3 regions of the Streptomyces sp. NPDC088733 genome follow, and region 1 is predicted to be linked to each of the others. Evidence: riboswitches for the same ligand, from Rfam matches in the RefSeq annotation. Region 1 holds a riboswitch; each other region holds the start of a gene.
What was found. A riboswitch is a leader RNA that binds a small molecule or an ion and turns the genes downstream of it on or off. The one in region 1 is predicted to bind cobalamin.

Region 2: it holds a riboswitch for cobalamin, as region 1 does, so the genes downstream of both, ACIP64_RS04655 (CbtB domain-containing protein) here and ACIP64_RS03540 (HoxN/HupN/NixA family nickel/cobalt transporter) in region 1, are expected to answer to the same signal.
Region 3: it holds a riboswitch for cobalamin, as region 1 does, so the genes downstream of both, ACIP64_RS12400 (cobalamin biosynthesis protein) here and ACIP64_RS03540 (HoxN/HupN/NixA family nickel/cobalt transporter) in region 1, are expected to answer to the same signal.

What each region holds. Positions count from the first base shown of each region.
Region 1 is NZ_JBIVLH010000002.1:34,038-48,444, reverse strand. Features, by position in the region: gene ACIP64_RS03575 (TerD family protein) at 1-1,119, shown strand, start outside; gene ACIP64_RS03570 (DUF4241 domain-containing protein) at 1,500-2,693, shown strand; gene ACIP64_RS03565 (hypothetical protein) at 3,238-4,032, shown strand; gene ACIP64_RS03560 (hypothetical protein) at 4,029-4,916, shown strand; gene ACIP64_RS03555 (HoxN/HupN/NixA family nickel/cobalt transporter) at 5,100-6,239, opposite strand; gene ACIP64_RS03550 (superoxide dismutase) at 6,607-7,224, shown strand; gene ACIP64_RS03545 (ArsR/SmtB family transcription factor) at 7,377-7,754, opposite strand; cobalamin riboswitch at 7,843-8,044, shown strand; gene ACIP64_RS03540 (HoxN/HupN/NixA family nickel/cobalt transporter) at 8,072-9,181, shown strand; gene ACIP64_RS03535 (PepSY-associated TM helix domain-containing protein) at 9,254-10,711, opposite strand; gene ACIP64_RS03530 (hypothetical protein) at 10,852-11,391, opposite strand; gene ACIP64_RS03525 (monooxygenase family protein) at 11,797-12,339, shown strand; gene ACIP64_RS03520 (BTAD domain-containing putative transcriptional regulator) at 12,460-14,407, shown strand, end outside.
Region 2 is NZ_JBIVLH010000002.1:277,414-282,693, forward strand. Features, by position in the region: gene ACIP64_RS04650 (DEAD/DEAH box helicase) at 378-1,850, shown strand; cobalamin riboswitch at 2,001-2,150, shown strand; gene ACIP64_RS04655 (CbtB domain-containing protein) at 2,186-2,407, shown strand; gene ACIP64_RS04660 (CbtA family protein) at 2,426-3,184, shown strand; gene metE (5-methyltetrahydropteroyltriglutamate--homocysteine S-methyltransferase) at 3,236-5,280, opposite strand, start outside.
Region 3 is NZ_JBIVLH010000005.1:351,924-357,203, forward strand. Features, by position in the region: gene ACIP64_RS12390 (putative cobaltochelatase) at 1-871, opposite strand, end outside; gene ACIP64_RS12395 (cobyric acid synthase) at 921-2,432, opposite strand; gene ACIP64_RS12400 (cobalamin biosynthesis protein) at 2,429-3,424, opposite strand; cobalamin riboswitch at 3,478-3,607, opposite strand; gene ACIP64_RS12405 (hypothetical protein) at 3,753-3,968, opposite strand; gene ACIP64_RS12410 (anion permease) at 4,013-5,218, opposite strand.

The sequences.
Region 1 (14,407 bases):
TTCTACAACCACCGCTCTCAGGACGGTGTGAGCCTTGCCGGTCAGACCATCGCTGCGGACCTGGCTGCGGTACCCGGTTCAGTTGATCGAATCGCTGTGGTAGCCAGCATTGACCCACAATGTTCGGCTCCGCACTTCGATGCGAGCAGTACCCCGCGCGCGGTGGTCGACTGCGGAGATGGCCGCATTATGTTTGCCCCACCGCCCCTCGCAAACCAGGAGACGGTCGCGGTTGTCGTCGAGTTCTACCGCCGTGCCGGCTCCTGGAAGGTTCGTGCCGTGGGCCAGGGCTGGGACACTGGGTTGGCGGGTCTGGCCAGGGATTTCGGGATCGTAGTCGACGACCCTGGCCCCGTCTCGGCCGCTGCGGCCGCAAGGCCCCCTGAGTCGCCGAGCCCGTCGCGACATGCGACAAGTGCCCAGCCGGTTCGCGCCCTTACCGTTCCGTCCGCTGCACCGCAACGGCCGCCGATGGCGCCGCTGCCCCCGCCGGGTCCTCTGGGGAGGGTTGTGCTCACCAAAGGTGGCCAGGCAACGATCAACATGCGAAAGGAAGATCCAAGCCTCGCCGTAACAGCCATGCTCGAATGGAACGGAGGCAGTGATGCCAGACGGAGGGCCGGGGCGGATCTGGATCTCTACGCGTTGCATGTTCCTCGAAGTCTGGTGACGCCCAAGGGCGCCAAGCCGAGCAAATCCGAACAGGTGATTTATTACCGGAATTTGGGATCGCTCACGGCTCCGCCATTCATCGCTCTTGATGGCGATTCCCGGAGGCCGGGGCGGGAGACGATCACGATCCGGCGTCCTGACCTGCAGGGATATGTGCTCATCTGCGCGTACAGCGCGGTTGAGAATGGTGTCGGCTCGTTCAAGTCGTACGGTGCTCGGGCAGTTGTAACCGATGGGCGGGGCTCGACTGTCACAGTGCCGCTGTTCAATAATCGCAACCTGTCTTACTGGGTCGCCATTGCGTTGATCGACTTCACCGCCCCTGGCGGCATTGCGATTCGGCATGTTGAGAAGTACAGCGGGAATCACGTGGAGGCCCGTCCGATGCTGTACTCCAGTGGCAGTTTTCGGATGAGCGCAGGCAAGGTCGAATTCAAGACGAGGTAGCTGGCCGCCGTTCCACTCTTGACCCTTTCCTCCCACGGACCTCAAGCGGGCGTGGGATCGAACACGGAAATTGGCACGTGGACAAGTTGGGCAGGAGTGCACCCGCACAGGAGTGGCCACGTTCCCGCCCCTGAGTGTCGTCGCTGACGCGAGCGCATGGATCACGACGGGGGCCGCCGAACCGACTGTGTTTCGTCACCTGGGGCGGCCCATATCGTCGGTAACAGCAGGTTGCTGGCCTCCCACAAGCCTGTGTGTCACACCTCAGTGCCACACTGGCGGCACAACGAAGCTCCGGAAGGGCAGAGCGAAGCGGCAGGGTCACCCGTCGAGCGCCACCGCTCGGGGGCGTCTGGTGCCACGGGGGGAGATGCGCGGCTGTGATCTTCGACAGTCTTGATGTGTCGTACGGCAACATGTGGGGTTCCCAGCAGGGGACGACGCATCCGGACCCGATGCCGCGCGCGGTAGCGGCACGCAGGCATGCTGCCGGGATGGAGTACGCGGTTCTGCTGTCCGCGCGGGAGCGTCCGCTGGCACTGGTCGAGTACTGGCCGCGCCGGATGTGGCGTATGTACCTGTTCGACGACAGGTCCTGGCGCATGCAGATGATCGACCTCAAGCCGCACAGCGCGGGGATGTTGTTGGCTCACCGGAACACCCGTTGGCAGTTTTCCAATGAGCAGGAGCATGCGTCCTGGAATTGGGATGTTCAGGAGACCACGACCGTCTCGGCCGACGGGCAGGTCGAGGTGAGCTCCGAATTCGGCGGGCCGCTGGGGGCACTGCACGCTCTGGCAGCCGGCTCGTCGGGCGCCCGCGTGCGGCGATTCGTGACGGCCGTCGAAAGCTTCCTCTGCTCTGTACCGGAATTCGGCGACTGGCAGGTGTTCGCGCCGTTCCTTGCCCAGCAGGGGCACGAGTCCGCCAGGTCCGTAGTGCTGAGAGACGTGTCGGTGGACGAAGGATCGGGACCGCTGCGCGCTACCGGAATCGATCAATTGTTCAGTCCGGGTGCTTGCGACACTCCGGACGGGCCGGCCGCCGTCGATCTCGTTGACGCCGGCCTGCTGCGGATCACGTCAGGGCAGCTGGCGGTCTCGGACCCCGGGTGGAGCGGAGAGACCCCGCGGACCGTCGCCGTACCACCGGGCGAGTTCCCGGTCACGCTGTCGCTTTTGCGTACGGCACGCGGGGTCGATGTCGCTGCGGCCAGGGTGACACTCCTGGACATCCCGCCCCGCGAGTGGGAAATGGCCCTCCTGCCCGACGAGGACCTGGGGCTGCTCGGCGAGGGCCAGTTCTACGGGGTTGGCGTGGATACCGGCACAGCGGCTTTCATGGATGCGACTCGGACGGTGATCGAAGACCAGTTGGACGATGAACTGTTCATGCCGCTCGACAGTCATCTCGCCGTCGAACTGCCCAGCACGGAGCACGAGCCGAATCTCATCGCCTTCCGTGCCGGCATGGGCGACGGGGCCTACCCCGTCTGGATCGGCCGCACCGATGACGGACAGGTCGGTTGCGTCGTCGTCGACTTCCAGCTCCATTCGGCCGACGGGGGAGAGTAGGAGCCGCCGACCATCGATGCGAGGCCGCACGGGCCGGGACCGGGACCGCGGCGAACCTCCGGAGCACACGGGCGATGGAGAAGCCCGACAACACGATCACCACCTCGGCCTGGATGACGCCTTCCCGGAGGACGTCGAGGAAGCTCGCCAGCGGCATTACGCGTCGATGCACATGGGCGGTAGGGCGTCCCACGCAACGCGCTGACATGGTGGCCGGCAAGTCCAGCAGGGCGTGTATCCCGCGCGGATACGCACAGGTTCCCCGCACGCGGGGGCCGCCTTCGGTGGGATCGGCGTCAGCCCGATCGTTCAGCCGACGACAAACTGCGTTGTGTCACCCACGCCGCCCCAGTTCGTCGGTACGCCGACGCTCCCGTAGGGGTCGGTGATCGTCATGTTCATCCGGCCTCCATGCGATTGTCGCGAACGTGTCCGACTGGTTGTACAGAGTGCGGTTTCGGCACGTGTCATCGCGCCGTTGATGTCCGCCCCCACCAGGCCGCACGAAAGATCCGCACCCTTGTCCCTTCACTTCCCAGCCCGCTTGAGGCGTTCGGCACGCCCGACGCCGGGCACGGCGCTGGCAGGGGCCGTGCTGGCGATCGTGACCGCTCTGGCCGGCCCCGCGCCCTCCGCCTCGGCCCACCCGTTCGGCCCGCCGTCCACCGCCGGCGCCAGCGTCCAGGGCTCCCGCCTGCTGATCGCGTGGAACACCGACAAGCTCGACTGGGTCGCACTCGGCGAGTCGTTGGGCGTGTTCGGCGGCCAGGGTGGCGCGAACTCCTCGAACCTGTCGTTCACGCAGCGCTTGCAGGAGTCGCCGACCATCCGCAGCTACCTGCTCAAACACATCACCGTCGCACAGGCGGGACACCCCTGCCACGGCGCTGTGGTGGAGGACATGCGGGACTTCCTCGCCCGCGGAGCCCAAGTGGCCTTCGACTGCCCGGCTCCGGTGACGGCGGTGGACGTCACGATCACCTCGCTCACCGACCTCCACCCCGCGTACCGGACCATGCTCACCGCGACTGGTCCCGCTCAGACGCAGCCGACGCTGTTCACCTCCGACCAGCCGACCGCGCACGTACGGTTCACGGCCTCCGGGGGCAGCGTCCGCGGGACGGTCGTGGCCTTCGCCATCGGGACCGTGGCAGCCGCCCTGGCCATCGGCGGCTTCGTCCTCCGGCGGTCGCGCCGCCGCAAGGCCGCCCAAGTGGCGGGCCCTTCTGCCGTGGCGGCCCACCCGCCGACCGAGTCCCTGCTCCCGCCGGGTCAGGACTCCACTACGCACGACCCAGCACCCGCCGACGCCGGCACCGGTACCAGGAGCAACGCATGACAGGGATAGGCAGTCTCGACAACCACCTGATCGCCCTCTTCGACGGGCAATCCCTGTTCTGGGTGGTCCTGGTCGTCGCGCTCGGCGTCGGTGCCGCTCACGCGGTTGCCCCTGGCCACGGCAAGAGCATCACCGCCGCCTACCTGGTCGGCACGCGCGGACACTACAAGGACGCGGTGCGCCTCGGCGTCATCGTCGCCACGATGCACACCTTCTCGGTGCTGGTTCTCGCGCTGCTGTGGGTGGGGGTCAGCAGTACGGCGGTCAGCACCCGGACCGCCACCGCCTGGATGCAGGTCGCGGCGGGAGCGGTCGTCGCGATCGTGGGTGTGGGTCTGGTGTACCGGCACCTCCGCGACCGCCGCCGTTCTCATGGGCACGGACATGGGCACTCCCACGGGCACGGCCACTCTCATGCGGAGGGCCACTCTCACGGGCACGATCACGATCACGCGCACGCGCACGACGAGACCGCCCACGCGCACCACCACGTCGAGCAGTTGACCAATCCGTGGTCGCGTCAGGGCCTGACGGCTCTGGCGCTCTCGGGTGGCCTGCTGCCGTCGCCGTCGGCGTTCCTGATCTTCGTCAGCGGGCTGCTGACGGGCCGCGCGCTCGGTGCTCTGGCCATCGTGATCACCTTCGGCGTCGGGATGGCGCTGACTCTCACGGGCGTCGGGGTTGCCACCATCCGTGGATTCTCGATCGTGGAAGGACGCTTTCGCGGCCAGTCGGCCACTGCCAAACTGAGGGCGTGGACCCCCGTCCTGGCCGGCGTGGCGGTGGTGACGGCGGGGTGCTTCTACATCTTCAGCGCGGTCTCCACCTTGCAGGACGACGGGGACGACCTGGTCCCGACGTCCAGCACGGCAAGGGTGCCGTAATACGCGGCACCACCTCCTGGGCTTCCCGCGGGGACGTCACGAGAACGCTGCGCGCTGCGGCGAAGAACGTGGTGAATCCAGCCCGCGCGACGTCTCGCGGAGACGGTCGAACCACGCGAACGCCCCCGGACCGGTCGGGATGGTCCAGGGGCGTTCGGATCGGGTGGGACTCGAGACGGCGGCTCAGTCGGCGCGCGGCTCCGCGGGACGCAGACCCGCGGTCCACTTCTCCTCGATGCGACCGAACTTCCACACCAGCAGGGCCACGAGCCAGGTGGCGAAGAAGAGCCCGACGATGATGAAGCCGATGATGTTGAGGTCGAGGCCGGAGACCCAGTCCCAGAACGCGCCGTGCAGGCCGGCCTTCTCGGCGATCAGGCCCAGCAGTTCGACGGTGCCGATGATGAGCGCGACGGCGACTGACAGGCCGGTGATGGTGAGGTTGTAGTAGACCTTCCGGACCGGCTTGGAGAAGGCCCATTCGTAGGCGAAGTTCATGAACGAGCCGTCGATGGTGTCCAGCAGCGACATGCCGGCCGCGAACAGCACGGGCAGGCAGAGGATCGCGTACCAAGGCAGCCCTGAGGCGGCGCCGGAACCGGCGAGGACGAGCAGGGCGATCTCGGTGGCGGTGTCGAAGCCGAGTCCGAAGAGCAGGCCGAGCGGGTACATCTGCCAGGGCTTGGTGATGGACTTCATCACACGGCCCAGGATCCGGTTCATGAAGCCGCGGTTGTTCAGCTGCTCTTCCAGCGCGGCCTCGTCGAAGTGGCCGGACCGCATCTGCCGGAACACCTTCCAGATGCCGGCGAGGATCAGCAGGTTGATGAAGGCGATGACGTAGAGGAACGTGCCGGAGACGGTCGTGCCGATCCAGCCGGTGACGTTGTGCAGTTGTGAGTCGTCGTTCTCGACCGGCCCGGCGAGAGCTTTGACGCCCAGCGACAGCAGGAAGGCCAGCCCGAAGACGATCGAGGAGTGCCCGAGGGAGAACCAGAAGCCGACGGACAGCGGCCGCTGCCCTTCACCCATCAGCTTGCGGGTGGTGTTGTCGATCGCGGCTATGTGGTCGGCGTCGAAGGCGTGGCGCATGCCCAGGGTGTAGGCGGTCACGCCGATGCCGATGCCGAAGCTCTTCGTGCCGAGGCTGTAGTGCTCCGGCGCGACGACGGCGACGAGGGTGAACCAGCCGATCACGTGCAGGCCGATGACGAAGGCAGCCATGCCGCCGACCCGCGCCCACTCGCGAGGACTGAGCGCGTGCCGGACACGGTTGAGCAGGGTCGGAGCTCCCGTTGCGGCGGGCGGTGGAGCGGTGGACATGAGCGCCTCTTTCTGGACATACCTAGGGACATGTCAAAGTAGGCGCCACAGAAAACTACTTGCAAGCTGTTCGCAGTTAACGGCGAATGCTTATAAGGCAATGATCCAGTCAAGGGTCCCAGTGGGAGGGGTCGGGCCGGGGTGGGCGGGGTCGGCCAGAACCGGCAGGTGCCGGCTGGAAAGACGATCACCCCGCGGGGGGTGCCGCGTCCGGGACCGCGGACACGACGACTCCGAAGGCTGAGGGGCCGACCCCGTCCAGGGAACATGCTGATGCACTTCTGTCGCTGTTGCAAGTTCATCGCAACAAGAGGCGTAGGGTGATCCTGGCGCAATCGATCACCCTCGCAGAAAGGGGTTGTGCCTGATGGGCACGTACTCGCTTCCTGATATGCCCTACGACTACGCCGCGCTGGAGCCGGCCATCACCGGACAGATCCTGGAGCTCCACCACGCCAAGCACCACGCCGCCTACGTCAAGGGCGCCAACGACACCTTGGAGCAGATCGCGGAGGCCCGCGACAAGGACGCCCTCACCCCCACCGGCCTGGTCGGGCTGGAGAAGACCTTCGCGTTCAACCTCTCCGGCCACGTCCTGCACTCGATCTTCTGGCAGAACCTCTCCCCGGACGGCGGTGACCGCCCGGACGGCGCCCTGGCCGACGCCATTGACGAGCACCTCGGCGGCTTCGAGGCCTTCAAGAAGCAGCTCACCGTCGCCACGGCCTCCGTCCAGGGCTCCGGATGGGGCGTCCTGGCATGGGAACCCCTCGGCAAGCGCCTGATCGTCGAGCAGGTCTACGACCACCACGGCAACGTCGGCCAGGGCACGACCCCGCTCCTGGTCTTCGACGCCTGGGAGCACGCGTACTACCTGCAGTACAAGAACGTCCGCCCCGACTACGTCACCAAGCTCTGGGACCTCGTCAACTGGACCGACGTCACCGCGCGCTTCACCGCCGCGAAGACCGCCTCCGGCGCCTGACGGCTGACGCGCATCCGGCCCCGCCCGCACGGTGTGCGGGGCCGGTGGGGCCCGCCGGGCTCACCTGCCCGTCCCGATCTCGGTCCACCGAAGGGGTCTCGCAGGCGCCGGGTGTCAACCAGCTCGTCGTCGGCCGGCGGGCGACGGCAACGTCACATGTCGGCGGCCCCGTCTCCCTGAGGGTCCGCGCAGTGTCCCAGCAGTTGCCCGGTCATGTCGTCCACGATGCGGTAGCGGACGATCCGGCCCTGTCGGTCACCGGTGACGATGCCGGCGGCCCGCAGCAGCCGCAGGGCCTGGGAGACCGCCGTGTCCGTCATGCCCGTGGCGACGGCCAGGTCGGTGACCGCTATCGGGCCCGCCGTCCGGAGAGCCAGCAGCAGGGCGAGGCGGCCCGGGTCGGCGAGCAGCGAGAATCGATCCGCCCAGGCCCGTACATGCCCAGGTTCTCCAATGGCCGCGACAGCGTCGCAGACACGGTGGCCGTCAATGGTTCGGTGGCCCGCCCGCTCGGCGGGAACAAGGTGCATGGGCGCCATCCTGGCAGCCGAGGATGTGATCTTGAATACCTGTGCGTCTTTGCACCTGTGCAGCCTTGCAGGCGGAGAGCCCGCGCTCCTAGGGTGATGGCGCCGTGGTGCTCGGGAAGACCGGTGACAGCCGATGCAAGGCTCAGTCCGGGGCGGCCCTCGCCACTGTGATCGGGTAGTTCCCGCCCCTTCCGCTTCGGCGGTGCCACTGGTCCTCACAGGCCGGGAAGGCAGGGGCGGGCGCGCTTCGCCCGTAAGCCAGGAGACCGGCCGCGGCATCTCACGAGTTGATCCACGAGGTGCTGGAGCGTGACCGCATGACCCTGCCCCCATCCGTCCCGTCCGTCCCGTCCGCCGGGCCGTTCCGCTGGCGGCGCGAGGACACGCTCCGCACCGCGGCCCTGATGGCCGTGATCGCCGCGTTGCACGTGGTCGCTTTCGGCGTCCTGTTCCTGCTGGTGACACCGAACGACTACCGGGTCGGTTCCGAGGCTTTCGGGCTCGGCCTCGGTATCACCGCCTACACCCTCGGAATGCGGCACGCCTTCGACGCCGACCACATCGCCGCCATCGACAACACCACGCGCAAGCTCATGGCGGACGGCAAACGCCCGGTGTCGGTGGGCTTCTGGTTCGCCCTCGGGCATTCCAGCGTCGTGGTGGTCCTGGCGGCGCTGGTCGCCGGCGGCGCCCGTCTGGCAGGCACCCTGGCAGACGAGGACTCCGGAACGCACCAGGCGCTGGGCGTGGTCGGAACCACCGTTTCCGGCACGTTCCTCTATCTCATCGCCGTGCTGAACCTCGTCGCCCTCCTGGGCATACTGCGGGTCTTCAAGAAGATGCGCACGGGTTTCTTCGACGAACGCGAGCTCGAAACCCACCTGGAATCGAGGGGGTTCATGAATCGCGTCCTCGGCAGGCTCACCCGCTCCATCACGCGTCCCGGGCAGATGTACCCACTCGGCTTCCTCTTCGGGCTCGGGTTCGACACCGCCACCGAGGTCGCGCTGATGGTGATGGCGGGCAGCGGGGCCGCCGCCGGTCTGCCCTGGTACGCGATCCTGTGCCTGCCGCTGCTGTTCGCCGCCGGGATGAGCCTGTTCGACACCCTCGACGGGACGTTCATGAACTTCGCCTACCAGTGGGCGTTCTCCAACCCCGTGCGCAAGGTCTACTACAACCTCACCATCACCGGTCTGTCCATCGCCGTCGCTTTCGTCATCGGCACCATCGAGCTTGTCGGGGTCCTGCACGACAAGCTCGACATGACGGACGGGGTCACGGGCTGGGTCGCCGGCCTCGATCTCGACAACGTCGGCTACGTGATCGTCGGCCTCTTCGTCGTCGTGTGGGCCATCGCGATCGCGTACTGGCGCGTCGCCAAGGTCGAGGATCGCTGGGCTGCGCGAACTGCGGGGAGCGTCTGACGCTCTTTCGGTGGCCTCCGGGTCGGGCACAGTGGTGTGCCCGACCCGGAGGCACCTTCGCTCGCTGCGACGTCAGGGGGCGGGGCGCCGCAGGTAGAGCCCGAACGCCATGTCGTAGAAGAGGAACGCGATCAGCGTGATGCCCAGCAGAGGCAGGGCCCAGCCGAGCGCGGCGACGGCCGGGACGCCGATGATCAGCACCGGCAGCGGGAGTTGTCGCCACGCCCCTCGTGCGGGGGCCTTCCCGAGGGCCGCCGTGCGGTCGCCACGCGTGGGGCGGCGCTGCCACCACATGCGGTAGCCCCACACGATGACGGAGATCAGGCCGACCGCGACCAGCGCCAGCAGGATCTGGTTGACGATGCCGAACAGCAGGCCCATGTGGCCCTGGACGCCGAGTTTGCTGAGCTTGGCCGGCAGTGGGTAGTCGACCCAGCGGCTCTCCGAGGTGACCTCGCCCTTGGCGGCGTCGACGGCGACCTGGTCGTAGTGGACCGGCCAGAGGTCGTCGTCCTGGGCCACGGTCCACGCACTCGTCGCATCGGCGGGCGGCGTCAGCTCCACCCGGCCACCGAGCCCCGCCTCGCGGGCGACCGCGAGGACCGTGTCAAAGTCGGCTGGGTCGGCCGGCGCCGGGCCGGCGCCCGTGCCGTGTCCGGCGTGCCCCGCGGGCCCGCCCTCGCCTGCGTCCGGCCCGCCCGGCAGGGCGGTGGCCAGCGCGGGCGCATGCCCCTTGGTCGCGTCCAGCAATTCCCCGAACCGGGCGCCGGCGTAGTGGGACCAGGTCAGGCCGGTGGCGCTGAGACCGAGCAGGCCGACGGCGAGCCATACACCGGTGGCAGCGTGCCAACTGCGGGTACGCCGCACTCCGCCCGCGGAGCGGTCGGGCAGCAGCACGCCCCGTGCCGACCTGGCGCGTTGCCCGCGGGCACGTCCGAGCCACAGGACGAGCCCTCCGGCGACGATCACCCACAGCCAGCTGGCGGCGACCTCCGAGTACAGCCGGCCGGTCTCGCCAAGGTGCAGATTGCGGTGCAGGTCGTCCAGCCACGTCGTCAGCGGGGTGGAGCCGTACCACGTGGTCAGCGCCCCCTTGACCTCGGTGGTGTAGGGGTCGACGAACACCGTGCGCTGGTTGTCGCCCAGTTCCGGCAGTGACAGGACCACCCGCGTCGTGTCATCCGGCCCGGGCGGAGTGATCACCGAGGACAAGGTGCCCTCCGGGTGGGACTTCCGGGCCGCGGCGATCTGTTCGGCGATCGGGCGCGCTGTGTCTCCCACCTTCGCCACGCCGAGCTGATCGCCGTAGAAGAGCTGGTCGAGCTGGGGTGTGAAGGTGTAGGCCAGCCCCGTCAGAGCGGCCACCAGCAGGAAGGGGGCGACGAACACACCCGCGTAGAAGTGCAGCCGCACGAGCAGCGCCCGGACCCCCTTCCACGATCGGCCCCTTTGTTCGGGACCGCTTCCCGGGGCAGCCGATGCCGCTATGAGGGCGTTGTCCCTTGACGCTTCTTCTTGTGTCGATGACATTGCTGCATCCCCAATCGGCGCCCGGCGCGCGGGGCGCGGGCGCTCACAAAGCCGACGATTGTGTCCGCCTCAACGGCGGTACGGCGTGCGTGCGGGCACGCCGCACTGCGCCCGTCATCGCACAGCAGCGAGACGGACGGTCAGGAGCACATCGCCGGCCGCGGCGGGCCGCGCCGGGTGACGCCGTGCCACAGGGCCGCCTGCTGAGACAGCCGCGAGGGGGCGTGAAGGGACACTCGCGTCGCCTGCGCCGGTGGGCTGACCACGACATGGACGAGGAAGGCCCTGCGCAAAGGAGCGAAGACGAACGCGGCCAAGGAGCGGCCGAGCCGGAAGGCAGCAGCCTCACCGCGCCACAGCCACAGGCCGCACAGCACCGCCGCGAGGGCGTGCGCGCCGAACATGCCGGGCGACCAGCCGCTCATCGCGGCGCTGCTCATGGGCATTGCTTCCGCGGAGCCCGAAACCTGATGGCCGACAGCACCGTCCCCGGCACCCGAAGGAGCCGCGGCGAAGGCCTGGGCGAGGCCGAACCAGCCGTGCAAGGCGAATTGGGTCACCACGGTCGCGCCCAGCACCACTGCCGCGCCGCGCTCACGTCGACCCGCCAGCCACCACGCGCCCGCGGTCGTCGCGGCGAATGCGTACCCCACCGCCCAGCCCGGAACCGACCGCGACATCAGCGCATGTCCAAGACCTGTCACCGCGACACACACGGCCGCGAACACCGCGGCACGTGCGAGACGGAAGGCAGGCCCGGGCGTCATGAGCAGCCATGATGCCATTCACCACCCGAATGAGGGATGGGGCGCACGGAAGCACCACCGGCGCGCCCACAGCTGTGCTAGGGCAGATCTCGGAAGGCGAGTGCGGGATGGCGCCGACCCGGAAACTGCTCCAACGTTTGTAAACTCCGCCTGGGCAGAGGGTTGCTGTGCGCGCGCCGGCGGCCTGCTCGCCGAACTCCACAGCTGAGTGCGACCGCACGGATGCCGCCGCCCGCGCATTCAGTCGACGTCAAGTGTCCATTCCGTGCCGGTCACTAGCTTTGGCCCGTCACCCAACGAGCCAAGGAGACACCAGCGATGCCTACGCGCGTCAATCGGCAGACAGTCGACCTCACTCCATATCCCGACCTCGTGGTCGTCTACCTCGGTATGCGAGTCAATCGGCTCTACGGCCTGCGCACCTTGGCCGGCTACGGCCCGCAGATCGGCCAATCCGGGAAAGACCGGCCGGAAGGCATGCTGTCGCACGAGTCGCTGCTGTGGTCGCTGTTCCCCATGCACGTCGGCATCCGCCAGTACTGGCGCGACCTGCCTTCGCTCTTGTCATGGGCGCGGTCCGAACCGCACCGGCGCTGGTGGCGAGACTTCCTGCGCGACAGCGGCGGCACCGGCTTCTGGCACGAAACGTACCTGATCCGCGGCGGTATGGAGGCGGTGTACGACGACATCCCGAGCCAGCGGGGCTTCGCCTCCTTCGCCCCCGTGCGGCCGGCGCGCGGCCACCTGTTCGGCTCGGCCGCGCGAGTCGGACGTCCTGAAGAAACCACCGCACCGGTCGTCAGCGAGGAAGAGCTCTACACGCCGGACACCCAGCCGGAACCCACCGACGGAACGGCTTGACACAGCGTCGGCTCGGCGTCCGGAACGGCTCCGGTCCGCGCCTCGGAAGTCACTCGCGCCGGACGGGAGCGAAACGATAGGCTTCCAGCGATTGCTGTTCTGGAGGCGAGAGGTACCGCGGTGTCAGTCCCCGTAGTCCCCTCTGGCGGCGAGGATCAGCCGGCCGGCCGATCTTCGCCGTATCTGCAGATCTTGGGCCCGCTACGGATCTGGCGCGACGGTGTCGAACTGGATGCCGGGCCACGACAACAGGCATACCTCCTGGCGCTGCTGCTGGCCCGCGCCGGCCGGCCGACCAGCACGGGCGAGCTGATCGACCTGATCTGGGGCGATGACGTCCCCAACAGCGCGCTCAACATCATCCACAAATACGTCGGCGCGTTGCGGCGACTGCTCGAACCCGCGATCCCCGCCCGTGAATCCGGCTCCTACCTGCACCGCCGCGGCAACGCCTATCTGTTCTCCACCGCCCCCGGCGCCCTGGACCTCCTCACCTTCCGAGAACTCGTTGCGACCGCCAAAGAGGCCATGGCACAGCAACGCCAGGAAACGGCGCTCGACCGCTATGTCGAAGCGCTCGGTCTCTGGCGGGGCCGGGCGGGCGACGGGTTCACCCACAGGTCGACCGCACTGCCGACCTTCACCGGTCTCGACGACGAGTTCCGCGCCGCGTGCACCGAAGCGGCCAAGCTGGCCGTGTCGCTGCGCCGACCGGAATCGGTGCTGTCGGCGCTGCAACTCGCCGCATCGACATCGCCGTTCCACGAACCCGTCCACGCCGGCCTCATCACCACCCTGGGGGCCGCGGGACGCCGGGCCGAGGCACTGTCGGCGTACCACAGGGTCCGCGCCTGCCTCGCCGACGAACTCGGCATCGATCCCGGTCCGGATATACGGGCCGCACACCTGCACGTGCTGACGCAGCCCCAGACCTCGCCGCCCGTGGCGAGTACGGCCGCCGCTTCGGCGCGGAAGGAAGCCGGCCTCGTCGGCAGGGTCGAGGAACTCGCCGTACTGCGCCAAGCCGTGGAGAAGGCTTTCACCGGCAGTGCGGCGCTCGGCATCGTCCAAGGGGAGCCGGGCGTGGGCAAGACCCGGCTGCTGCAGGAGATCGCTGCAGAAGCGAGTCGGCGTGGCGCGCTGGTCGTCTGGGGTTCGTGCCTGGAAGGCGACGGAACACCGTCGATGTGGCCCTGGGAGCAGACACTCCGCCCGATTCTCGACAGCCTCCCCGCGCCGTTGCGGGAGAAGTGGCTCGCCGGCGAGCTCGGCGGACTCTTCCAATCTCCGGACGACTACGCCACCGGGTCGGCGATTCCCGACAGCCGTGCACAGTTCCGCCTGTTCGAGCAGGTCGTCACCGTCGTCGGGCATGCCTCGGCGCAACGGCCCATGCTGCTGATCGTCGATGACCTGCAGTGGGCCGACGCCGCCTCACTCCAGCTGTTCGGCCACCTGACGGCCCGGCCGCCCACCGGCACGGTGATCATCGGAGCGCTACGCGATCGCGCACCCGTACCCGGCTCCAGCCTGTCGCGGGTCCTGGCGACCGTCGGCCGGCTGCCCGGCCACCGCAGGATCCGGCTCGGCCCGCTCGGCCTGACCGACGTGACCGAGCTCATCCGCCGCGAAACCGGCCGCGAGCCCGGCGCCGAAGTCGCCCGCGGCATCCATGCTCGCACCGCCGGCAATCCGTTCTTCGTCCAGGAGCTGTCCCGGCTGCTCAGCGAGGGTGGTTCGCTCGGCGACGGCGGCGCATCCGTACCAGCCGGCGTGCCGGCCACCGTGCGAGACGTCGTCCGCGATCGGATGACCGGCCTCGACGACAGCGCTCACAGCCTGCTGCGTACCGCCGCGGTCATCGGCCGCGACGTGGACCTCGACCTACTTGCCCGCGCGATGGGCGTCGAGATCGCGGAATGCCTCGAATGCCTCGAACCGCTGCAAGAACTCGGTCTCCTGGAGGCCAAGCCGGAAGACCCGTTCTCGTGGCACTTCGCGCACGACCTGATCCGCGAGTCGATCACCGAGGCCACCGCGCGGCAGCAGGCCGTCCAGCTGCATCTGC
Region 2 (5,280 bases), 240 kb from region 1:
CGGAACGGCAGATCTCTCGCACCGCCCGGCGGGCGGCACAGCGGGGCCTCCCGTGCGGCTCGGGGTCGTCGGGACCGGCGAGCACCGGGAGGCCCCGCGTCCGCACGGAACCGTGGTCCGCGTCACACCGCCGTCGCCGTCCCGCCCGGAAAGCCCGGAAAGACGGCCCGGACGGGTAAACTTCCGGCGAGCAGCGCCGTCGCCCGGGCGTCGGCGCCCGGCGCCGGCACGCACGACGCACCCGGGACCCCCGCGCCGAAGGGACGGGGCCGTCGCTGCCGATCACCGTCTTGTCTTCGGCTCGTTCTGGCGACTCCCCGGCCGCACCGCCCCACCGGGAATGCCTCGATGCGCTGCCCCGTCGAGGAAGGTCTCCCATGAACCGTTCGCCCCGCAACGACCACCGCTCCGGCCAGGCGGGGCGTTCCCGTCAGCAGGTTCCCGGGCGCCTGGCCGGCACGGGCCGCCCCGCGGCGGCCCCGCGGGGCGAGTTCGCGGCACCCGGGACGGTCACTCCCGGTCTGCCGCCGGTCACCGGGTTCGCGGAGCTGGGACTCCCGTCGCCCCTGCTCACGGCCCTGACCGCACTCGGAGTGGAGCAGCCGTTCCCCATCCAGGCGGCCACACTGCCGAACGCGCTGGCCGGGCGCGACGTCCTGGGCCGGGGGCGCACCGGCTCCGGCAAGACCCTGGCCTTCGGCCTGGCGCTGCTGGCCCGCACCGCGGGGCAGCGTGCCGAGCCCAAGCGGCCCCGTGCCCTGGTCCTGGTGCCGACGCGGGAGCTGGCCCAGCAGGTCACGGAGGCACTGACCCCCTACGCCGAGGCGCTGGGCCTGCGGCTCGCGACCGTGGTCGGCGGCCTGTCGATCGGCCGGCAGGTCGGCGCGATCCGGGCCGGGGCAGAGGTCGTCGTCGCCACGCCCGGACGGCTGAGCGACCTCGTCGGACGCCGTGACGCGCATCTGGACCACGTGCGGATCACGGTCCTGGACGAGGCGGACCAGATGGCCGACCTGGGCTTCCTGCCGCAGGTGACCGAGCTGCTGGACCTGGTGCGCCCCGATGGCCAGCGGATGCTGTTCTCCGCGACCCTCGACCGGAACATCGATGAGCTGGTCCGCCGCTACCTCAGCGATCCGGTGGTCCACTCGGTCGACCCCGCGGCCGCGGCCGTCGTCGCCATGGAGCATCACCTGCTCTACGTGCACGCCGCCGACAAGTTCGCCGCCGCCACGGAGATCGCCGCCCGTGACGGCCGGGTGATCATGTTCCTGGACACCAAGCACGCCGTCGACCAGTTCACCCGGCACCTGGAGGGTTCGGGCGTGCCCGCGGAGGGCCTGCACAGCGGGAAGTCCCAGCCGCAGCGCACGCGGGCCCTCGCCCGCTTCAGGGCCGGCGAGGTGACGACCCTGGTGGCGACCGACGTCGCCGCCCGCGGCATCCACATCGACGATCTGGATCTCGTGGTGAACGTCGATCCCCCCGCCGAGGCCAAGGACTACCTCCACCGCGGCGGCCGGACCGCCCGCGCCGGGCGCTCCGGCACTGTGGTGACTCTCGTCACCTCCCACCAGCGCGGCGCCGTGACCAGGCTCATGTCCGAGGCCGGTATCCGCCCCACGATCACTCAGGTGCGTTCCGGCGAGACGGCGCTGAGCCGGATCACCGGGGCCCAGGCCCCCTCCGGAGTCCCCGTCGCCGGTGCGGCGCCCGTGAAAGCGCCGGCGCGCGGCGGTGCCCCCTTCCGCGGCCTGGGCACGCGGCCCGGGAAGGAGTCGCGCAAGGCGGCCGAGGCCCGGCAGATGGCCGCCGCCCGCGAGGCCGCACGGGTCCGCCGGGGCAACTGACACAAGGCACCGGGGGCACGGCGTCTGTCGGTCGGCGACGGTGCGTCAGATCACGCGGCAGCTCTGGGAGTTGCCCGTCCTCCCGGCGTAATGGTCCAGGCGGACGCCCCGTCGGCGGCTCCCGGGCCCGGGGCGCGGTCTTGGCCGGGGGTACCGCGGCGCGGTACGGTTTGCCGGATACGACGACGGCATGGCGGAATCCGGTGGAATCCCGGGACGGTCGCGCCACTGTGAACCAGACCGGCCTCAGGGCCGGAACGCCTGGTGAGTCAGACCCGCAGCCGACGTCCTGTGCACCACCGAGATGGGACGCGAACTCCCGAGGAGGACCTGCCATGGCGCAGCCTGTCGCCCAGCCGCCAGTCACCACCCCCGTCATACCGGCCAAGCTGCCGCTGAAGGACATCGCCCCGTGGGCGGTCTTCATCGGCGTCCTCATGCTGATCCTGCTGTACTTCGTCGGCGCCGAGCAGGGTGCCACCTCCGTCGTCAACGGCGCGGACGTCCACGAGTGGGTGCACGACGCCCGCCACCTGCTCGGCTTCCCCTGCCACTGACGGGGACCTCGCGCAGCCATGAACTCCGCAACCGTGAGGAACCTCCTCGTCCGCGGCATGCTCGCCGGCCTGATCGCCGGCGCGCTCGCCCTCCTTGTCGCCTACTTCCTCGGTGAACCCAGCGTCGACAACGCCATCGGCTTCGAGGAGGCGCACGCCTCCGGGCACGAGCACGAGGTCGAACTCGTCAGCCGCCACCTGCAGTCCACCGCGGGGCTGGCCACCGGCATCCTGCTCTACGGCGTCGCCTTCGGCGGAATCGCCGCGCTGGCCTACTGCTTCGCGCTCGGGCGCGTCGGCCGCTTCTCCGCCCGTGCGACGGCCCTGCTGCTGTCGGGCTGCGCGCTGCTGGCGGTCTACGTCGTCCCGTTCCTCAAGTACCCGGCCAACCCGCCGTCGGTGGGCGATCCGGACACCATCGGCAAGCGCACCACGCTGTACTTCCTGATGATGGTGCTCAGCGTGCTGCTGGCGATCGCCGCCGTGATCGTCGGCAAGCGCCTGGCACCCCGCGTGGGCACCTGGTACGCCACGGTCGTCGCGGTCGGGGCCTTCGTCGTCGCCATCGGGCTGGCCTACGCGTTCCTGCCGGTCATCAACGAGGTGCCCGCGGACTTCCCGGCCACGCTGCTGTGGCGGTTCCGCCTGTCGGCCCTGGCCATCCAGCTGACGCTGTGGGGCGGCTTCGGCCTCCTCTTCGGCGAGCTGGCACAACGCCTGCTGTCCCCCCGGCCCGCTCCGTCCGCCTCCGGCCGGGCGGTACCGGCGGCCAACTGAGGCATCACCCGTCGAGAGGGCCCGCGGAACCGTCCGCGGGCCCTCTCGTGTTCAGGACGCGGGGAGTTCGGAACGGACCGTGCGGGCCGCCGCGACCAGGTTCTCCAGGGAGGCGCGGGTCTCCGCCCAGCCGCGGGTCTTCAGCCCGCAGTCCGGGTTGACCCACAACCGCTCGGCGGGGATGGCCTCCAGACCCTTCCTCAGCAGGGCGGCCACCTCGTCCACTCCCGGCACGCGCGGCGAGTGGATGTCGTACACGCCGGGCCCGGCCTCGCGCGGGTACCCGTGCGCGGCGAGTTCGCGGGCGACCTGCATGTGGGAGCGGGCGGCCTCCAGGCTGATGACGTCGGCGTCGAGGTCGTCGATCGCCGCCACAATGTCACCGAATTCGGCGTAGCACATGTGGGTGTGGATCTGCGTGTCCGGACGCACGCCGCTGGTGGTCAGCCGGAACGCCTCGGTGGCCCAGGCCAGGTAGCCGGCGCGGTCGGCGGAGCGCAGCGGCAGCGTCTCGCGCAGGGCGGGCTCGTCGACCTGGACGACCGGCGTTCCCGCGCGCTCCAGGTCGCCGACCTCGTCGCGCAGGGCCAGGGCGACCTGGCGCGCGGTGTCGGCGAGGGGCTGGTCGTCGCGGACGAAGGACCAGGCGAGCATGGTGACCGGACCGGTGAGCATGCCCTTCACCGGCCGGTCGGTGAGCGAGCGGGCGTAGGCCGTCCACCGCACGGTCATGGGCTCGGGGCGGGAGATGTCCCCGGCGAGGACCGGCGGACGGACGTAGCGCGTGCCGTAGGACTGCACCCAGCCGTGCTGGGTGGCGAGGCAGCCGGTGAGCCGCTCGGCGAAGTACTGGACCACGTCGTTGCGTTCGGCCTCGCCGTGCACGAGGACGTCCAGTCCGGTCTTCTCCTGGAAGGAGATCACCTCGCCGATCTCGGCCTTGATGCGCTCCTCGTACTCCGTCTCGCCGATCCGGCCGGCCCGCAGATCGGCCCGTGCCGTGCGGAGTTCCGCGGTCTGCGGGAACGAGCCGATGGTGGTGGTCGGGAGCAGAGGCAGGCCGAGGTGGGCGCGCTGGGCCGCCGCCCGCTCGCCGTACGGCTGCGAGCGGCGGGCGTCGGCGCTCGTGACCGCCGCGGCCCGTGCCCGTACGGCGGGGTCGTGGGTGATGGGCGACGAGGCGCGGGACGCCAGGGCGGCGCGGTTGGCGGCGAGTTCCCCGGCGATGGCGCCGGTCCCCCGGCTCAGCCCCTTGGCGAGGGTGACGACCTCCGCCGTCTTCTGCCGGGCGAAGGCCAGCCAGCGCAGGATCTGCGGGTCGATGTCGCGCTCGGCCGCCGTGTCGAGCGGCACGTGCAGCAGGGAGCACGAGGCGGCCACGTCGACCCGGCCGGCCAGTCCCAGCAGCGTGCCGAGGGTGGCGAGGGACTTCTCCAGGTCGTTGACCCAGATGTTGCGTCCGTCCACGACACCGGCCACCAGGCGCTTGCCGGGCAGGCCGCCCACCGCGGCGAGCGCGTCGAGGTTGGCGGCGGCCGCCCCGGTGAAGTCGAGCGCGAGCCCGTCCACCGGTGCCTTGGCGAGTACCGGCAGGGCCTCGCCGAGCCGGTCGAAGTAGGAGGCCACCAGGAGCCTCGGCCGGTCCTCGACAGCGCCGAGGCGCCCGTACGCCCGCTCCGAGGCGCCGAGTTCGGCGGCGGTCCGGTCCTGCACGAGCGCCGGCTCGTCGAGCTGCGCCCAGCCGGCCCCCGCGGCACGCAGATCGGCCAGGACCTCCGCGTACACCGGCAGCAGCCGGTCGAGGAGGGAGAGCGGCTCGAAGTCCGCGGGGACGCCGGGGGCGGGCTTGGCGAGCAGGAGGTAGGTCACGGGGCCGACGAGGACCGGCCGGGGCGCGAGGCCGAGGGCGAGGGCCTCCTTGACCGCCCCGACCTGCCGGGACGAGTCGGCCGCGAACACGGTGTCCGGACCGAGCTCGGGGACCAGGTAGTGGTAGTTGGTGTCGAACCACTTCGTCATTTCGAGCGGTGCCGTGTCCTGGGTGCCGCGCGCCATCGCGAAGTAGCCGTCGAGCGGGTCGGCGGCCACGGCCCCCC
Region 3 (5,280 bases), on a different contig from region 1:
AGGCGGCCAGCGCGGTCGCGGTGCGGGCCATGACGATGTCCGCGCGCATGCCGTCCACTTCGAAGGCGGCGCACGTCGCGGCTATCTGGCGCAGCGAGCCGTCCCCGAGGCGGACCGAGGGCAGCAGTTCCCGTGCCGCGGCGATCCGCGCCCGCAGCGCGCCCTCCTCGGCCTCCCACTTGGCGGCGAACGCCGCCGGGTCCTCGTCGTACGCCAGCCTGCGCCGTACGACCTCCACCCGCTCGTCGGTCTCCCGCGACGCCCGGACCTCCACGGTCAGCCCGAAGCGGTCCAGCAACTGCGGTCGCAGTTCGCCCTCCTCGGGGTTCATCGTGCCCACGAGCAGGAACCGCGCGGCGTGGCGCACCGAGACGCCCTCCCGCTCGACGTAGGACGCGCCCATCGCGGCGGCGTCCAGCAGCAGGTCGACCAGGTGGTCGTGGAGGAGGTTCACCTCGTCCACGTACAGCACCCCGCGGTGCGCGTCGGCCAGCAGACCCGGCTCGAAGGCCTTCACGCCCTCGGCCAGGGCCCGTTCGATGTCCAGCGCCCCGACCAGGCGGTCCTCGGACGCGCCCACCGGCAGCTCCACCATCCGCGCCGGCCGCGACGCAGGCTCCGCCCCCGGCGGGTGCGGTCCGTCGGGGCACGCGGGGTCCGGCGCCGCCGGATCGCAGCTGAAGCGGCAGCCCGCGACCACGTCCACCCGCGGCATGAGCGCCGCCAGCGCCCGCACGGCCGTGGACTTCGCGGTGCCCTTCTCGCCGCGCACCAGCACGCCGCCCACGGCCGGGCTCACCGCGTTCAGCAGCAGCGCCAGCCGCAGGTCCTCCATCCCGACGATCGCGGTGAAGGGGTAGGGGGTGCTCACGCGGCTGCCTCCTCGTTGGCACGGACCGGGTACGGAGCGGGTACGGACGTCACGGCGCACCCGGGGGGACGAAGGGGAGACCGGGCGGGGGCCCGGAGTCGATGAGGCGGAGCAGGGCGTCGGTGTCCGCGTGCTCCTCGATCAGGTCGCCGAGCCGGTCGAGCTGCTCCTCGCGCAGCGCCGCGAACGCCGTGTCCGGCGCCGGGACGAAGCGGCGGCCCGCGGCCTCGGCGACACGGCGCAGGAAGGCGCGGCGGAAGCCGTCGCTCTCCAGGGAGCCGTGCCAGTGGGTGCCCCAGACGGCGCCGGTGCGGCAGCCGTCGAGGAACGGTTCGTCGCCGCCGCGGACGTCGGCGACGCCGTGGTGGATCTCGTACCCCTCGACGGCCTCCCCCCAGGCCGTGCCGGACGGCCGGGCCAGGGTCTTGCCGGGCGCGAAGCGCACCCGTACCGGCAGCAGGCCGAGCCCCGGCACGAGACCGGCCCGCGACTCGACGGGGTCGTCGATCGTCTCGGCCAGCATCTGGAAGCCGCCGCAGATCCCGAGGACCGGGCGGCCCTCCGCCGCGCGCCGCACGACCGCGTCGGCCAGCCCGCGCCGGCGCAGCCACTCCAGCGCCTTGACCGTTCCCCGGGTGCCGGGCAGGACGACCAGGTCGGCGTCCGCGAGTTCCTCGGGCCGGTCGACGAAGCGCACGACGACGCCGGGTTCGGCCGCCAGGGCGTCGACGTCGGTGAAGTTGGACATCAGGGGGACCGCGGCGACGGCGACCCGCAGCACGTCCTCGCCGTGCGGCGGCGCCGAGTCCGACTCCCGCACGGTGCCGCGCAGCGACACCCGCAGTCCGTCCTCCTCGTCGATCCCCAGGCCGTGCCGGTACGGCAGAACACCGTAGAAGCGGCGTCCGGTCAGCCCGCGCAGCATCTCCAGCCCGGGTTCCAGCAGCGAGACGTCGCCGCGGAACTTGTTGACGAGGTAGCCGCAGACCAGCTCCTGGTCCTCGGGGCTCAGCAGCGCGGTCGTGCCGAAGAAGGACGCGAGGACCCCGCCGCGGTCGATGTCGCCGACGACGACCACCGGCAGCCGTGCCGCCCTGGCCAGGCCCATGTTGACGATGTCGCCGTGCCGCAGGTTGATCTCGGCGGGGCTGCCCGCGCCCTCGCAGATGACGGCGTCGTGGCGGGAGCGCAACTCCTCCAGGCAGCCGGTGACGGTCTCCAGCAGTTCGGCGCGGCTGCCGTTGTGGTAGCCGCGCGCGCTCATCTCGCCCACCGGGCGGCCCATCAGCACGACCTGGCTCGTGCGGTCGCCGCCCGGTTTGAGCAGCACGGGGTTCATCAGCGCGGACGGCTCCACCCGCGCGGCCTGCGCCTGCATGGCCTGCGCGCGGCCGATCTCGGCGCCCTCGCGCGTCACGTACGAGTTCAGCGACATGTTCTGCGCCTTGAACGGGGCCACGGACACGCCCCGGCGGGCCAGCCAGCGGCAGATGCCGGCCGTCACGACGCTCTTGCCCGCGTCCGAGGTGGTGCCCGCGACCAGCAGCGCGCCGCCGTTCATGCGTTCCCCCTCCGTCCCCCGCGGGCGAACCGGTGCCAGGCCAGCCGGCCGCCGGCCGTGGCCAGCAGGGCCAGCGCGCCCACCCGCCGCGACAACCGCACCGCCCGCTCGATGTCCGCCACCTCCACCGCCCGGTTGCCGGCGCCGAGCACGGGCCGGTGCTCGACCCGGCCCCCGTACGCCAGCGTCCCCCCGAGCCGTACGCCCAACGCCCCCGCGAACGAGGCCTCCACGGGTCCGGCGTTCGGGCTGGGGTGCCGTCCGCCGTCCGCCTGCCAGACCCGCCACGCGCCGCGCCGGTCGGGGCCCGCCAGGACGGCGAGCGCGGCGGTCAGCCGGGCACCGGGGAAGCCGGCGACGTCGTCGAGGCGGGCCGACGCCCAGCCGAACCGGCGGAACCGCGGCGACCTGTGGCCGACCATGGCGTCGAGGGTGTTGACCGCGCGGAAGCCCACGAGCCCCGGCACGCCGCCCAACGCGCCCCACACCAGGGCGCCCACGACGGCGTCCGAGGTGTTCTCCGCGACCGACTCGACGACGGCCCGGGCCATCTGCCGCTCGTCCAGCGCCTGCGGGTCCCGCCCGCACAGGTGGGGCAGCCGGGCCCGCGCCGCCGCGGTGTCCCCGGCGGCGAGGGCGGCGCCGATCGTCCGTGCCTCACGCCCCAGCGACGTACCGCCGAGCACCGCCCACGTCGCGGCGGCGGTCAGGGCCACGGACGCGGCGGGGGAGCGGCGTACGGCGCGTGCGGTCCCCGCGGCGGCCGCGGCAGCGCCCCCGGCGCACAACACGGTGTAGAGCGCGCCCCGTCCGCGGTGGTCCTGCCACAACGCGCGTTCCAGTGCGCCCGCCACGCGCCCGAAGGCCGCGACGGGATGCCCGCGGCGCGGGTCGGCGAGGGCGAGGTCGGCAAGCCAGCCGAGAGCCGCCCCGGCGGCGAAGACCGACGGCGCGGCAGAGCCGGCGTCGGGTGTACGGCGGCAGCCGTCCATCGCTGGTGTCCTCACTCAGGGTCCGCGCCCTGGCTCGACGTGACCGGCGGTGAGAGTCTCCTGGCTCCCGGATCGGCGGCACCCCCGGCCTTCCAGCCCGTGGTACGGGCCGTGGCCGCTGGTGGAGGCGCGCTCCCCGGTGACAGTGGCGGGACCGCGCCGGATTCGCACCGGACTTCCTCTCCTGCCGCCGTGTGGCGGTTCCGATACCACCACGCGCCGATCCGGCCCGTCAACTCACCCCGTAGCGGCCCGGAAACGCGGAAACCCCAGCTCACGGCCGGAAAGGCCGGGAGCTGAGGCCGAGTTCACACCGCGTGGCGGCGTATCAGGCGACGATCAGGAAGATCCCGTACGCCACGGCCGCCGCGCACAGCGCGAAGCACGCGTACGCGCCCGCGCGCGCCAGGGCGCCCTGACCGCCCCGGACTCCGGCCGGCCGGGACAGGCCGACGATGCCGAGGGTGAAGACGCCGACGAGGCCGACGGTGACGGCGAGGCTGACGCCGAAGACGGAGCCGAGGGCAGCCCAGTCGATGTGCATGCTGCTGTGTCCTTCCGGGACGGGTGGGGGCTGCGGGCCCGCCGTCAGACGGTGGCCTTGGTGTGGCCGGTGCCGGCCGCGGGACCCGCGGGCGGTGGCGCCACGGCGGCGACGGCCGCGGTGACGATGCCCGGCTCCGCGGTGCCGGCGTCGGCGTTGACGTTGGTGTGGTCGACCGGCCTGCGGCGGGCGGCCACCCGGATCGCGGCGCACACGGCGAGCGCCAGCACGGCGACGGCGGTGACGCCCGCGTCGCCCTGGTCGGCCACGAGCGCGGCGCCCGCCGCGACCAGGCCGGCGGCCGGCAGGGTCAGCACCCAGGCGGCGGCCATGCGGCCCGCGGTGCTCCAGCGGACGACACCGCCCTTGCGGCCCACCCCGGCGCCCAGGACGGAACCGGAGCAGACCTGGGTGGTGGACAGGGAGAAGCCGAGGTGCGAGGAGGCCAGGATGACCGCCGCGGCGCCGGTCTGGGCGGCGAAGCCCTGCGGCGGCTGGATGTCGGTGATGCCCTTGCCCATGGTGCGGATGATCCGCCAGCCGCCGATGAACGTGCCGAGCGCGATGGCCAGGCCCGCCGAGCCGATGACCCACAGCGGCGGGTCGGAGTCGGGGGCGACGACGTTGCCGGTGACGAGGGCGAGCGTGATGACGCCCATGGTCTTCTGGGCGTCGTTCGTGCCGTGCGCGAGGGAGACCAGGCCCGCCGAGGCGATCTGGCCCGCCCGGTAGCCCCTGGCGGTCGCGGCCGGGTCGCTGCCGCGGCTGATGCGGTAGGTCAGGCGGGTCGCCAGCAGCGCGGCGACCCCGGCGACGACCGGCGCGCAGACGGCCGGGACGAGCACCTTCATCACGACCGCGTCGCCGTTGACAGCCCCGAACCCGGCGGAGGCGACCGAGGCGCCGATCAGACCGCCGAACAGGGCGTGCGACGAACTGGAGGGGAGCCCCGCCAGCCAGGTCAGCAGATTCCAGACGATCGCGCCGACCAGCCCGGCGAAGATGACCTCGGGCCGGATCCCCGCGGTCTCGTCGAGGATCCCGCCGGAGATCGTCCTGGCGACCTCCACCGACAGGAACGCCCCGACCAGGTTCAGCACCGCGGACATCGCCACCGCTGTCCGGGGGCCCAGTGCGCCAGTGGAGATGGTGGTGGCCATCGCGTTGGCGGTGTCGTGGAAACCGTTCGTGAAGTCGAACGCGAGTGCGGTGATAATCACGATTCCGATCAGGAGCGTGATGTGTTCCATGTACCCAGACATTCGTTTGATCCGTCAGTGGCGGTGGCGACCGTACGGAGTCTGGGTGAACG